4 regions of the Arthrobacter sp. SD76 genome follow, and region 1 is predicted to be linked to each of the others. Evidence: riboswitches for the same ligand, from Rfam matches in the RefSeq annotation. Region 1 holds a riboswitch; each other region holds the start of a gene.
The links. A riboswitch is a leader RNA that binds a small molecule or an ion and turns the genes downstream of it on or off. The one in region 1 is predicted to bind thiamine pyrophosphate.
Positions count from the first base shown of each region.

Region 2: it holds a riboswitch for thiamine pyrophosphate, as region 1 does, so the genes downstream of both, thiC (phosphomethylpyrimidine synthase ThiC) here and ACPEE0_RS00265 (ECF transporter S component) in region 1, are expected to answer to the same signal.
Region 3: it holds a riboswitch for thiamine pyrophosphate, as region 1 does, so the genes downstream of both, thiO (glycine oxidase ThiO) here and ACPEE0_RS00265 (ECF transporter S component) in region 1, are expected to answer to the same signal.
Region 4: it holds a riboswitch for thiamine pyrophosphate, as region 1 does, so the genes downstream of both, thiD (bifunctional hydroxymethylpyrimidine kinase/phosphomethylpyrimidine kinase) here and ACPEE0_RS00265 (ECF transporter S component) in region 1, are expected to answer to the same signal.

Region 1 covers NZ_JBNBLR010000001.1:63,866-67,064, reverse strand. The annotation lists gene ACPEE0_RS00270 (ABC transporter ATP-binding protein) at 1-517, opposite strand, end outside; partial or broken gene ACPEE0_RS00265 (ECF transporter S component) at 517-1,139, opposite strand; TPP riboswitch at 1,198-1,334, opposite strand; gene ACPEE0_RS00260 (heme-degrading domain-containing protein) at 1,415-1,966, shown strand; gene ACPEE0_RS00255 (hypothetical protein) at 1,963-2,169, shown strand; gene ACPEE0_RS00250 (DUF4383 domain-containing protein) at 2,281-2,739, shown strand; gene ACPEE0_RS00245 (iron-containing redox enzyme family protein) at 2,801-3,199, shown strand, end outside.
Region 2 covers NZ_JBNBLR010000001.1:1,548,347-1,551,545, reverse strand. The annotation lists gene ACPEE0_RS07600 (VOC family protein) at 1-237, opposite strand, end outside; partial or broken gene ACPEE0_RS07595 (amidohydrolase family protein) at 327-1,414, opposite strand; TPP riboswitch at 1,494-1,601, shown strand; partial or broken gene thiC (phosphomethylpyrimidine synthase ThiC) at 1,596-3,199, shown strand, end outside.
Region 3 covers NZ_JBNBLR010000001.1:1,231,689-1,234,887, reverse strand. The annotation lists partial or broken gene ACPEE0_RS06145 (thiazole synthase) at 1-138, opposite strand, end outside; gene thiS (sulfur carrier protein ThiS) at 143-379, opposite strand; gene thiO (glycine oxidase ThiO) at 376-1,695, opposite strand; TPP riboswitch at 1,688-1,806, opposite strand; gene thiE (thiamine phosphate synthase) at 1,834-2,565, shown strand; gene ACPEE0_RS06125 (RNB domain-containing ribonuclease) at 2,664-3,199, shown strand, end outside.
Region 4 covers NZ_JBNBLR010000001.1:1,676,295-1,679,493, reverse strand. The annotation lists partial or broken gene thiD (bifunctional hydroxymethylpyrimidine kinase/phosphomethylpyrimidine kinase) at 1-1,243, opposite strand, end outside; TPP riboswitch at 1,335-1,432, opposite strand; gene ACPEE0_RS08345 (Rne/Rng family ribonuclease) at 1,577-3,199, opposite strand, start outside.

The DNA.
Region 1 (3,199 bases):
TGCCTGCCAGCGCAAGCCGCTGTTTCTGCCCGCCGGACAGCGCCGACGTCGGATGGTCCAGCGGCAGGTGGGACAGCCCGACGTCGGCAAGCGCCTCGTGCACGCGAGTCCAGATGGCGTCGCGGGGCACGGCGAGGTTCTCGGCGCCGAAGGCGACGTCGTCCCCGACCCTGGAGAGGACCACCTGGGTTTCGGGGTCCTGCTGCATCAGGCCGGCACGGCCGCGCTGGCCGCGGGGGGACCCGCCGTCGACCAGGAGCGAACCGGACTCGTCGGAATCGCCGGCCTCGCCGTCGTCGTTCACGTCGCCCAGGACCCCCGCGAGGGCATGCAGGAGCGTGGACTTGCCTGCGCCCGAGGGTCCGAGCAGCAGGACGCGCTCCCCCGGCAGAATGTCCAGGTCAAGGGCGTGGACGGCGGGCTTGGCGCGCCCGGCGTGCCGCCAGCCCCAGCCACGCGCCGTGACTGCGGCCGGCCGCACCGCCCCGGCCGCGCCGTGGTGGTTGGGTGCCTGCATCAGGAGAAGACGGGCTCCGTTGCCGCCTTGCGGGAAGCGAAGGAGCTCAGGACGCCGGTCCTGGCCAGGCCGCGGGTGGCGATCCAGGACAGGGCACCGGCGATGATCGCGCCGGAGATGGCGGTAAAGATGATGTAGGCCAGCTTGTCGCCGCCGGCGTACGCGATGTTCCATCCCCACGGGGCGAAGGAGTCGTTCAGGCCGCAGAACAGGCCTGCGGCAGCACCTGCCAGCAGCGCCACCGGCAGGTTGAACTTCTTGTAGACAAAGATCGCGAAGATGATTTCGGCGCCAAGGCCCTGGACGAAGCCGGAGAACAGCACGGACGCGCCGTACTGCGAGCCCATAAGGAGCTCACCGGTGGCTGCGACCGTCTCGCAGAACAGGGCTGCGCCGGGCTTGCGGATGATCAGCATGCCCAGCACGGCCGGGATCATCCAGCCGCCGGCGATCAGGCCGGTCAGGGGCGGGTAGACGGCGTTCATGGGGCCGGACACCGCGGCCGCGCCCTGGACCAGGCCCAGAAGATGACGCCGCCGGCGATGGCGATCAGGGCCGCCACCACGATGTCCACGACGCGCCAGGACTTGCTGGTGGTCTTCTTGATTGCTGCAGTGCTCATGGAATCCTCCTGGGAAACAGGAGGGGAAAGCACGGCAGTCGGCACTTCGCCGCTGCCGGACTTCGAGAACTCGACTCCCTTGCGCCGGTACTAACCGGATCAGGTTCGAGGGTCTGCGGCTGTCCGCACTCTCAGCGCCCACCTGCGGTTCCCGGCCTTGCCAGGTCCGACGGCGGCGCTCCCCTGTCGTTATGTGTTGCTTGCTTGGATGATGCGTTGGATTGCCCTGTTGGGCGTGGTCCAGTTTACACCTGGACAGGGGTAGATTGTGGGCCATGACCGCCAATGAGCCGCATGTGACCGAGTTCGACCCGGACTCCGAGGACGCCCAGCCGGAGGGATCCCTGCAGGCCCTCATCGGCCGCATCGAGGGTGAAATCCACGAACTCCAGTTCCCGGGCTTCTCGATGGATGACGCGCTCAACCTTGGCCTCCTCCTGGTGGAGCTGGGCAAGGAGCGCAGCCTGCCCATCGCGATCGACATCACCAAGGGTGAACAGGTGCTGTTCCATGTGGCACTGCCGGGCGCCACGCCGGACAACGAGCACTGGATCCGGGCGAAGCAACGGACCGCTGCGCGGTACGAGGTGCCCTCCCTGCTGGTAGGGCTTCGCGGGCGCCTGCGCGGAGGCCGGATCGAGGACGAAGGCTGGTTCGACCAGAGCCGCTATGCGGCCCACGGCGGCTCTATCCCCGTTTACGTAACGGGGGTGGGGGCAGTTGCCACCGTCACCGTATCCGGACTGCCGCAGGTGCAGGACCATGACCTGGTGGTGGAGGCCATGCGTGAGGTGTTGCGGTCCGCCGGGGCTGACGGGGCACCATGACCGGCAATCCCGCTGACAACCCCGTCCGGGCGGCGGTGGACAGGGCGGAGGACGAGATGATCTTTATCGGCCCGGACCATCCCTACTATCCCCTGCTGGCCGAGCTGGTGTCCGCCGTCGGCAAGGCATGGCAGCAGGGGTACGACCAGGCCCGCAGCGGCGGGCACCACCCGAACCCCTACACCTGGACCGGACCGGCCTGACGGGAACATCCTGACCGGCCTTAGCTCCGGGCGCGGAAACCAAGCTTGCTTAGCTTTTATTAGTAATCATGCTTACTATGTTGTTTCCACCGCGTACGAGGAGTCCAGGACATGGCAGTCAGCACCCGTCCACCCGGCGTCCGGACCGCACTGCAGTGGTCCGCGCTGGGCGTTGCCGGCGTCTTCCTGTTCGCCGGCACCCTTGGGTTCGTTCCGGGCATTACCAGCAACTATGGCTCCCTTGGCTTCGCCGGACCCGGCTCGGGGGCCCTGCTGCTGGGCATATTCCAGGTGTCCGTCCTCCACAACCTTGTCCACCTCCTGTTCGGCGCCGCCGGACTGTTCATGGCACGCACCCACCGGCAGGCCCGGAACTTCCTCACGTACGGCGGCGTCATCTACCTGGTCCTGTGGCTGTACGGCCTGCTCATCGGGGACGAGACCCCCGCCAACTTCATCCCCGAAAACTATGCGGACAACTGGCTCCACCTCATTCTGGGGCTGGCCATGATCGTCATTGCCGTCCTCCTCTCGCCACGGACCACCCCGGCGGGCAGCCGGAAATCCTGACCTGACCCACCTGCCGCCAGCGCAGACGGCACCGCCACAACCCGAAACCAAGGAGCATCCCATGCGAATCCCGGAACCCCGAGGCCCCATCAGCGGCATGCTGCTCGACGTCCTGGCGGGTGCGCCGGCGGGCCCGGCCGAAGCCCTGGCCGGGCTGCGGGAGCTCACCTTGAACCGGCTGGCGGAAACTGCGGACATCATCGGCGACGACGATGCCCAGCTGGCCCTCTTCTGCCTGTACGAACTGCACTACTCCGGCCTCGACGGCGTCACGGACGAGTGGGAATGGGATGCCGGGCTGATCCAGGTCCGTCAGGCCCTGGAAAAGCCGTTTGAGGCGGCCCTTCGCGCGGCAGCCGGCGACGCCGCCGGAGAGCTGGACCTTCCGGCTGCCGCCGACCTCACCAGCGACGCAGTGGCAGATGTGCTGTTCGGCCTTGCCGGCAGGGACACCGGCCCC
Region 2 (3,199 bases), 1.5 Mb from region 1:
GAAGAGGCCCGCCTCCCCCCTGCCCGGAAGGTTCAGCCCCGGCGCGGGCGCCAGGTGGACAAGCGGCTTCCGGAGGCGGCCGAGGTAGAGGCCGCCGTCCTGCTCGGCAACAACGTCGAGGCCGAGGGCGCGCTGGTAGTAGTCGGTCATGACCTTCATGTCACCGACCTTGAGCATCACGGTGCCCATGGTGAGGTCGGCAGGAAGAAGGTCCTGGCTGGTGGCTTCTGCGGTCATTGAATGCTCCCTGTACTGGCGGCCGCACGGAGGACACGGCCTGTCACAGTTAAAATTCCTTGAAGCTTCAATTTATTCCAAGAGCCTTCTTATGGCCCTGAGATGATGCGGCCTCCCAGCACCACGTGGGAAAGGTCCCGGACGGCCTCCGGGCGGGTACGCGGATCCTTTCGGCAGACAACCACGTCGGCACGCGCCCCCTCAGCCACGCCGTCCGCTCCGAGCCACTCCCGTGCCGACCAGCAGGCGGCGTCCAGCGCAGCCGCCATGGGCAGGCCTGCCTGGTGCAGGGCAAGGATCTCGTCGGCGATCCGCCCGTGCCTGATGACGCTGCCGGCGTCCGTCCCTGCGAAAATCCTCACGCCGGCGTCGTAGGCCTCACCCACGCGCTCCAGGCGCCGCTCCCACAGGGCCATCATGTGCGCCGCGTAGCGCGGGAATTTGTGCCGTGCCTGCGCAGCGATATCGGGGAACGTGGCGATGTTGACCAGGGTGGGGACGATCGGCACGCCCTGTTCCGCAAACCGGGGAAGATGCCGGGCAGGAGGCCGGTGGCGTGCTCGATGCAGTCGATGCCCGCATCCAGCATCTGGTCGAGGGTGTCTTCGGCGAAGCAATGGGCAGTCACCCGGGCGCCTTCGTCATGGGCGGCCCGGACAGCATCCCGGACGACGGCGGCAGGAAACGAGGGTGCCAGGTCCCCGGCCCCGCGGTCGATCCAGTCCCCGACGAGCTTGACCCAGCCGTCGCCGTCGCGGGCCTGTTTGCGCACGGCCTCCACGAGGTGCTCCGGTTCCACCTCGTCAGCGAAGCCGCGGAGGTAGCGGCGTGTGCGGGCCACATGGCGCCCGGCCCGGATCAGCACCGGGAAGTCCCGGCCGCCCTGCATCCACCGGGTGTCAGCCGGCGAGCCGGCGTCACGCACCAGCAGCGTGCCGGCAGCCAGGTCCGCACGGGCCTGGTCCGCCGCGGCAGCGGAGTCCACCGGACCCTCCGGCCCCAGCCCGATGTGGCAGTGCGCATCCACCAGGCCGGGCAGCACCCAGCCGTCCAGCACCCGGCCCGGAGCCTGCTGCGGGCGGACAGATGTCAGCGCCCCGTCCACGGACCACAGGCCGCGGTGTTCGCTGGCCGGCCCGGTCAGCACAGGGCCGCTGAATTCTATGATTTCCGGCATCGGATCCCCTTTTCGTCGCCAGTCAGGCTAACACCGGCAGTTGTGACAAGGATCGGCGGACCGGCTGTGGTAGCTTCGTTCCTGACCACACGGGTGCCCCTGCAGGGGCTGAGATCGGGCTGAGGCAGCCTGCGACCGTCGAACCTGTCCGGGTAATGCCGGCGAAGGAAGTGAGTATTCCTTGAGTACACCAAATGAACAGCTGAGCCCTGCCCAAAACCAGTCCGGGAACGTGCTGCCGGAGGGGAAACCAGCAACTGCCACCCGGTCCCTGGCGTCGCATGCGCTGGCCTTCATCGACGATGGATCGGGCATCCGGGTTCCCGTAACGGAAATCTCCCTGGAACCGTCCCCCAACGGAGACGCGAACCCGCCTTTCCGCACCTACCGGACTGCCGGGCCAGGCAGTGATCCGGTGAGGGGGCTGCCGCCCTTCCGGGCAGCATGGATCGCCGGGCGGGGAGATACCGAGGCGTACAGCGGCAGGGGCAGGAACCTGCTCGACGACGGCCGCTCGGCCGTCCGCCGCGGCGCCGCGTCAGCCGAGTGGAAGGGCGCGCAGCCGGTGCCCCGCCGCGCCGTCGGGGGCCGGACGGTAACCCAGATGCACTACGCCCGGCAGGGCATCATCACCCCCGAAATGCGCTTCGTGGCACTGCGCGAAAACTGCGACGTGGAGCTGGTCCGCAGTGAACTGGCGGCGGGCCGCGCCATCATTCCCAGCAACATCAACCACCCTGAGTCGGAGCCGATGATCATCGGCAAGGCGTTCCTGGTGAAGATCAACGCCAACATCGGCAACTCCGCGGTCACCAGTTCCATCGCGGAAGAGGTGGACAAGCTGCAGTGGGCCACGCAGTGGGGCGCGGACACCGTGATGGACCTCTCCACCGGTGATGACATCCACACCACGCGCGAATGGATCATCCGCAACTCCCCCCGTACCGATCGGTACCGTGCCCATCTACCAGGCGCTGGAGAAGGTCAACGGCGAAGCCAACAAGCTGACCTGGGAGATCTTCCGCGACACCGTCATTGAGCAGTGCGAACAGGGCGTGGACTACATGACGGTGCACGCCGGCGTCCTCCTGCGCTACGTGCCGCTGACTGCAAACCGGGTCACGGGCATCGTGTCGCGCGGCGGCTCCATCATGGCCGGCTGGTGCCTGGCGCACCACCAGGAGAATTTCCTGTACACACACTTCGATGAGCTGTGTGAGATCTTCGCCAGGTACGACGTCGCGTTTTCGCTTGGCGACGGTCTGCGGCCGGGTGCCACGGCCGACGCGAACGACGCCGCCCAGTTTGCCGAACTGGACACGCTGGCCGAGCTCACCCTGCGCGCCTGGGAGTACGACGTCCAGGTGATGGTGGAAGGTCCCGGGCACATCCCCTTCCACCTGGTCCGTGAAAACGTGGAGCGCCAGCAGGAGCTGTGCAAGGGTGCGCCCTTCTACACCCTCGGTCCCTGGTTACCGACGTGGCACCCGGCTACGACCACATCACCTCAGCCATCGGCGCCACGGAAATCGCCCGTTACGGCACCGCGATGCTCTGCTACGTGACACCGAAGGAACACCTGGGCCTGCCCAACAAGGACGACGTCAAGACGGGGGTCATCACCTACAAGATTGCAGCGCACGCTGCGGACCTGGCGAAGGGCCACCCCGGCGCGCACGAACGCGATGACGCCCTGTCCAAGGCGCGCTTCGAATTCCGGTGGCGCGACCAGTTCGCCCTGTCACTGGATCCGGTGACCGCCGAGGCCTTCCATGACGAGACGCT
Region 3 (3,199 bases), 1.2 Mb from region 1:
GCCGCGCCAAGCCCGTCCAGGCTCGGCGCGCCGCCGGTTCCCATGATGAGCCGGGACGCCAAGGGGCACGCCGTCGATGACCAGGACATCATCCAGGCCGGGTGCAGCCGTGGAGGTCAGGGTGGTGGATTCCGTCATGGTGTCAGCCTCCCTGCACTGCCGTGACAAGCTCGACGTCGTCACCGTCGGCGAGCGCCGTCGCGAACCATTGGCTCCGGGGAACCACCTGTGCGTTGTGCGCCACGGCGACGCCCAGCCTGTTCCCGTCGCTGGCCTGGCCGTCAGCCCCCACGGTGCGGCCGGTGACCTGGCTGACGAGCGTGGTGATGCACGCCCCCTCAGCCACCGTATGGTGGTTTCCGTTCAGGGTGATGTTCATGCTGTCTCCTTGATGTTGACGCTTGCAGCGGAGGATTCGCGGCCGGAGAAGCGGCCAGGGTTGAACGGCTCCCAGCGGGGGTCCGTTGTGCCGTCCATCAGGTCCCGGCAGATGGCACCGGCTGCGGGTGACAGGAGGACGCCGTGCCGGAAGAATCCGGTGGCGATGACCAGGCCCGCGATGTGCCCGCCCGGGGTGGAGCCTGGAGCGGCGGGCACCCTGCCCAGGAGCGGGGCGTTGTCCGGGGTCGCCGGCCGGGCCCGCGCCGTACACTCCAGCAATTCCAGCTCGGCGACGGCGGGGACCAGGACCTGCGCGTCCCGGAGGAGCTGGTAGACACCGCCGGCGGATACCGTTCCGGCAGCGGACCGGGCAGCTTGTGGGGCTGCAACGCCCCTGGCGGGGGCATCCTCACGCTGGGTGGCTCCGATCACCACCGTCCCGTCCTCCCGGGGGACGATGTACACGGGTACACCGCGGACCAGTCCGCGTACGGTGGCCGTGACCAGCGGCTGGAGGTGCTGCGGTACGGCGAGCCGGAGGATGTCCCCGTGCACCGGCCGCAGCGGCAGGTGCAGGCCCTCAGGCAGGTCCGCCAGCGCAGCGGCATCCAGTCCGTTGGCCACCACGGTTTCTCCGGCCAGGACTGTACCGCGTCCGGCAAGCCGGACTCCCGCAACAGTGCCATCAGCCCACAGCAGTCCAACGGCCCTGTCCGGCACGGCATACCCATCCACTGCACCCGCAGCTGCGCGGCCGCTGCTGGCAGTTTCCCCCGCCAGGGCGTTGCGAAGGCAGGACACCAGGCGCCTGGGATCGACCTGGTGGTCGGCGGGGGTGTCAAGTGCGCAGGCGATGGCGGGGCTCAGCAACGGTTCCCGCCGCCGCGCCTCGCGGACGGTCAAAGGCTCAACAGCCAGGCCGTTGGCCTGCTGGACCGCGCGCAAATCCATCAAGGCCCGGCGGTCGGCGGCGTCGGCACCCACGGCGAGGGTCGGCGTCGTCAGGTATCCGGTCCTTTCGCCGGACGCAGCGGCCAGGTCGGCGATAAAACCGGGCCACCGGGCCGAGGATGCGAGCATCAGGTCGAGGAGGTCCTCTTCCTGGTAGTGCAGCTCGCTCACCGGCGCCAGCATCCCTGCGGCGGCCCAGCTGGCGCCGCTGCCGGGTGCGTCATCGATCAGCGCGACGCTGCGGCCCGAGCGCAGTGCCTCCCAGGCGATCACGTGGCCCACAACTCCGCCGCCAATGACCGCGACGTCGGCCCTGACGGTGCCGTTGGTGGGTTGCGGGGGTGCCGTGTTGGGGGTGCCCATGTGTCTCCTTCCCTACGCCGGCATTACCCGGATCAGGTCAAGCGGTCGGCTCTGACGCCCTCTCAGCCCGGCGCTTTATGACAGCTGCCGCAGGCTCCCGCAGTACGAGGCAAGTGTAGAGGAACTAGGCTTGCAGCCATGAATGTGTCCCACTCCCCTTCCGCTGCCGGCGCCTCCGCAACCGATGCCTTCACCACCGCCGGGGGAACCGCCGGGCTCAAGACTGCCCGTCTCTACCTCTGTACTGACGCCCGCCGTGACCGCGGCGACTTCGCGGAGTTCGTGGATGCCGCGTTCGCCGGCGGAGTGGATATCATCCAGCTCCGCGACAAGGCCATCGAGGCTGCCGAGGAACTGGAACTGCTGGCCGTCCTGAAGGAAGCCGCGCAGCGCCATGGCAGGCTGTGGGCAGTGAACGACCGCGCCGACATCGCCGTGTTGTCCGGCGCTCCGGTGTTCCACATCGGCCAAAAGGACCTCCCCCTGCCCGCGGCCCGCACCTTGCTGAACGGCAACGCCGCCATTGGACTCTCCAGCCACACTCCGGACCAGGTGGATGCGGCCCTCGTTGCCACGGCCGGACCTGCCGGGCTGGACTACTTCTGCGTGGGGCCGGTCTGGGCCACCCCCACCAAACCGGGTCGGGCCGCCGTGGGACCCGACCTGGTGAAATACGCTGCGGCAGCCACCGCCAAAGCCGCTAACGAGGTGCCGTGGTTCGCCATCGGCGGCATCGACCACTCCAACGTCAGCGAGGTGGTGGCAGCGGGAGCCCGGAGGATTGTGGTGGTGCGGGCCATCACCGAAGCGGCGGACCCCGCCGCAGCGGCGGCCTCACTCCTGGCCGCCCTGGATGCTGCCGGCTCCTGAACTGGCGGGTCCTGAACTGCCGGCGGGGCAACACGGCCCTGCCGTTCATCCCGCCGATGGCCTGCATAATCGGCGGTCTTCGGGCTAGGCTGATTTTCGTGTCACACCATCGGCTGGCTCCCAACGTCCACGAGCACAACAATGCGCTGGAAGAGGCCCTGGGCGCGCTGCGGAGCGAGCTCGAGCTTCCCGGGCCGTACCCCGAGCATGCGGTCCGTGACGCCGAGGCGGCCGTGGCTGCGCTGGAGCTTCCGCCCCATGACCTGACCGGCGTCGATTTCGTCACCATCGATCCGGCATCGTCCACGGATTTGGACCAGGCGCTGTTCATAGAGGCCGACGGCGGCGGCTACCACGTGCTGTACGCCATCGCCGACGTTCCGGCGTTCGTGAAGCCGGGCGGACCGCTGGACCAGGAAACGCGCCGCCGCGGGCAGACCTTCTATGCCCCCGACGGCCGGATTCCGCTGCATCCGGAGGTCATCAGCGAAGGGGCAGGGAGCCTGCTGCCCGGCCAGGAGTGCCCGGCCTTCGTCTGGGACTTCCGCCTGGACGGCAACGCCGATGTCACCTCGGCCTCCGTCAGGCGGGCACGGATGCGCAGCCGCGCCAAGCTGAGCTACAAAGGCGCGCA
Region 4 (3,199 bases), 1.6 Mb from region 1:
CGTGGAGGGTCTTGCCCACCTCCGCATACAGCCAGAAGCACGGCAGGACAGCCGCGGCAAGCACCGCGTAGCTGCCCGACGCCGAGGCCGCGGTGAGGTGGTCGACGTAGGACTTTGTCACGGGGCCGAGTTCGGCCCGGACGGGACGCGTGCTCAGCCAGGACCGGTGCAGCTCGGACTCAACCTCCAGGCACTGCTGCGCGGATCCGGCCCAGAACAGCTGCTCCGCCTCCGTGGGGGCCAGGGCGCTTGCCCGTGCCAGCACGCGGGAGTAGCCGTTCAGGTAAATGGCGTCCTGGGCCAGGTAGTAGGCAAATTCCCGTTCCGGCAGGCTGCCCGAGACCAGGCCGCGGATGAAGTCCAGGCGGTAGATGGCATCCAGGTCCGCTTCGGCTTCCGCCCGGAGCAGGGCCTCAAACGCCCCCCGGCTGCGGAACGGGCCGCAGGTGGTGGAAGTGGTGCACCGGCCCGTTCCCGGTCCCTACCTCAAGCCGGGCAGAGTCCCCCAGCGCTCCTGCCAGCCAGGGCTTCACTTCCCGCAGCGCCGATTCCCAGTCCCCAGCCGCGCCTGCACCGTGGCCATTGCAGAGGACAGCGAGCAGCCCGTTCCGTGGCTGTTCCTGGTGGCCACCCGCTCCCCCGGCACCTCGATGACTTCGGTCCGCAGCAGGCCGGCGGTGTTGACCAGGGCGTCCGGGCACTGCGCACCTGACAGGTGGCCGCCCTTCACCAGCACGGTTGCTCCGGTGGCGTCGGCCAGCTTCCGGCCTTGTTCCAGGGCCCCGGCCCAGGAATCCTGGGGCTCTTCGCCCACGAGCATCGCAAGTTCGGCCAGGTTCGGCGTGATGAGGTGGGCCAGCGGCAGCAGGTCGCGAAGCGCCGCCTCGGCGGATTCCTGGAGCAGCCGGTCGCCGCTGGTGGCCACCATCACCGGATCGAGGACCACGACGGCGGGACGCACCTTCTCCAGCCAGGTCCGGACTGTGGCGATCACCCCGGCGTCGCCCAGCATGCCGATTTTGACGGCGTCGATGGTGATGTCGTCGCTGATGGCGTCCAGCTGGCTGGCGAGGAATGACGCGGGCGGCAGGTGGACTGCCGCCACGCCGCGGGTGTTCTGCGCTGTGAGCGCGGTGATGGCGGCCATGCCGTAGCCGCCGTGAGCTGCAATGCTTTTCAGGTCCGCCTGGATGCCGGCGCCACCCGACGGGTCCGAACCGGCAATGGACAGGACGCGCGGCACGTCCCGGCCTGCCGCCGGCCGGGCGGACGCGGCCTGGACGGTTGCATCCGGGACAGCGCCTGGCTGGGAAGTTTCCGCGGGTATTAAGAGCGTCGAAGACAAAAGACATCCCTTCGCCGGTACTAGCCGGACAGGTTCAACGGGTCTGGATCTCAGCCGGCCCTTCGCGCGGCACCCCGTGTCGGTTTCCCAGCCTAGCCGCTGACATGGGAGCCCGGGAAAAGTGACAGCCCCCGCATGCAGGAAGTCCCCGCTTCATGGACCGTTCCCCCCGGAATGCGGAGGGGAATCGTCCATGAAACGGGGACTTCCCGGTGGCTGGCCCTGCCCGGGCTAGAGCTCCGAGGCAGGAACGCCGACGCCCAGGATAATGGGCGCCTCGGCGGGCTTTGGCGCGCCTTCCTTGCCTTCCGGTGAGGACGCCGCGGGTTCCGGGGCCTTTGCAGCATGGGTATGTCCGGCACTGGCCGCCGGAACGTTCTCGTGCTGCTGCACGGTGGTTTCGTTGGCGGCACCCTGGGCGCGGCTGGCGCTGCGGTTGCGCCGCGGCCGGCGCTGGCGGGACTGTTCCACCGTGTGGTCAGACCAGTCCTTCCCAGCTTCCGCGGGGGCAACCGGCTGCTCCACCTGCGCCGGAACGGCCTCGGGCCGCTTGGCTTCCGGCTCTTCCGCCGGTGTTTCGGCGGCAGGTGCCGATTCGCCCAGGTGGGCGAACGCTTCGGCAAGCCTGTCCAGGGTGAGGGCCGGGCGGGGCTGCTGCTCTTCCGCATGCTCCACGAACGGAAGGACAACCTTCTCGCCGCCGAAGGTCAAGACAGCCGCAGGACGTGGCGGGGTGCCGGCGTCGTGCTTCTCTTCCACGGCCGGCGCTACCGGCTGGGCGGCCGACTGCGCCTGCCGGGCCGCCGCAACCTCGTCGTCATGCAGGTGCGCCGCGTGCGCGGCCGCCGCGATGTTGGCCAGGGCCAGCCGGGTGGCTTCAGCCTTGGCGTGGCGCTCGGCGTCGGCCGGGTCCGGATGGACGGTGTGGACATGCACCGCGGCTGCCGGGGCAGCCTCGGGCTGCTGGCCGCCGCGTCCGCGCCGGCGCTTGCGGTCAGGGCGTCCCCCGGGCTGGCTGCTGTCGGTCCGCTGGCCCTCGTTCCGGTGGCCTTCGGCCCGGGCGTCAGGCCGGTTGTCGGTGCGCTGGACATGGTGTTCGGCGGCAACGATGTTGGCGCGGCGGTGCTCCACGGGGTCGTCGTGGGTGACGACACCGCGTCCGGCGCAGGCCTCGCACTGCTCCCCGAAGACCTCCAGGAGCCCGGTGCCCATGCGCTTGCGGGTCATCTGGACCAGGCCCAGGGACGTGACCTCGGCGACCTGGTGCTTGGTACGGTCGCGGCCCAGGCACTCCACCAGCCGGCGCAGCACCAGGTCGCGGTTGGATTCCAGGACCATGTCGATGAAGTCGATGACGATGATGCCGCCGATGTCGCGGAGCCGGAGCTGGCGCACCACTTCCTCGGCTGCTTCGAGGTTGTTCTTGGTGACGGTTTCCTCCAGGTTGCCGCCGCTGCCCGTGAACTTGCCCGTGTTGACGTCCACCACGGTCATGGCTTCGGTGCGGTCGATTACCAGGGAACCGCCGGACGGGAGGAAGACCTTCCGTTCCAGGGCCTTGTGGATCTGCTCGTCGATCCGCCAGGCGGCGAAGATGTCCTGGTCCTTGGTCCACTTCTCGAGGCGGCCCACCAGGTCCGGGGCAACGTAGGTGACATAGGCCTCGATGGTGTCCCAGGCCTCTTCGCCGGAGACGATCAGCTTGGAGAAGTCCTCGTTGAAGACGTCGCGCACCACCTTGATGGTGAGGTCCGGTTCGCCGTACAGCAGTTCGGGAGCCAGGACCTTGGTGGAGGTGGACTGGCTTTCGATGCCTTCCCACTGGGCGCGCAGCCGGTTGATGTCGTGCGTGAG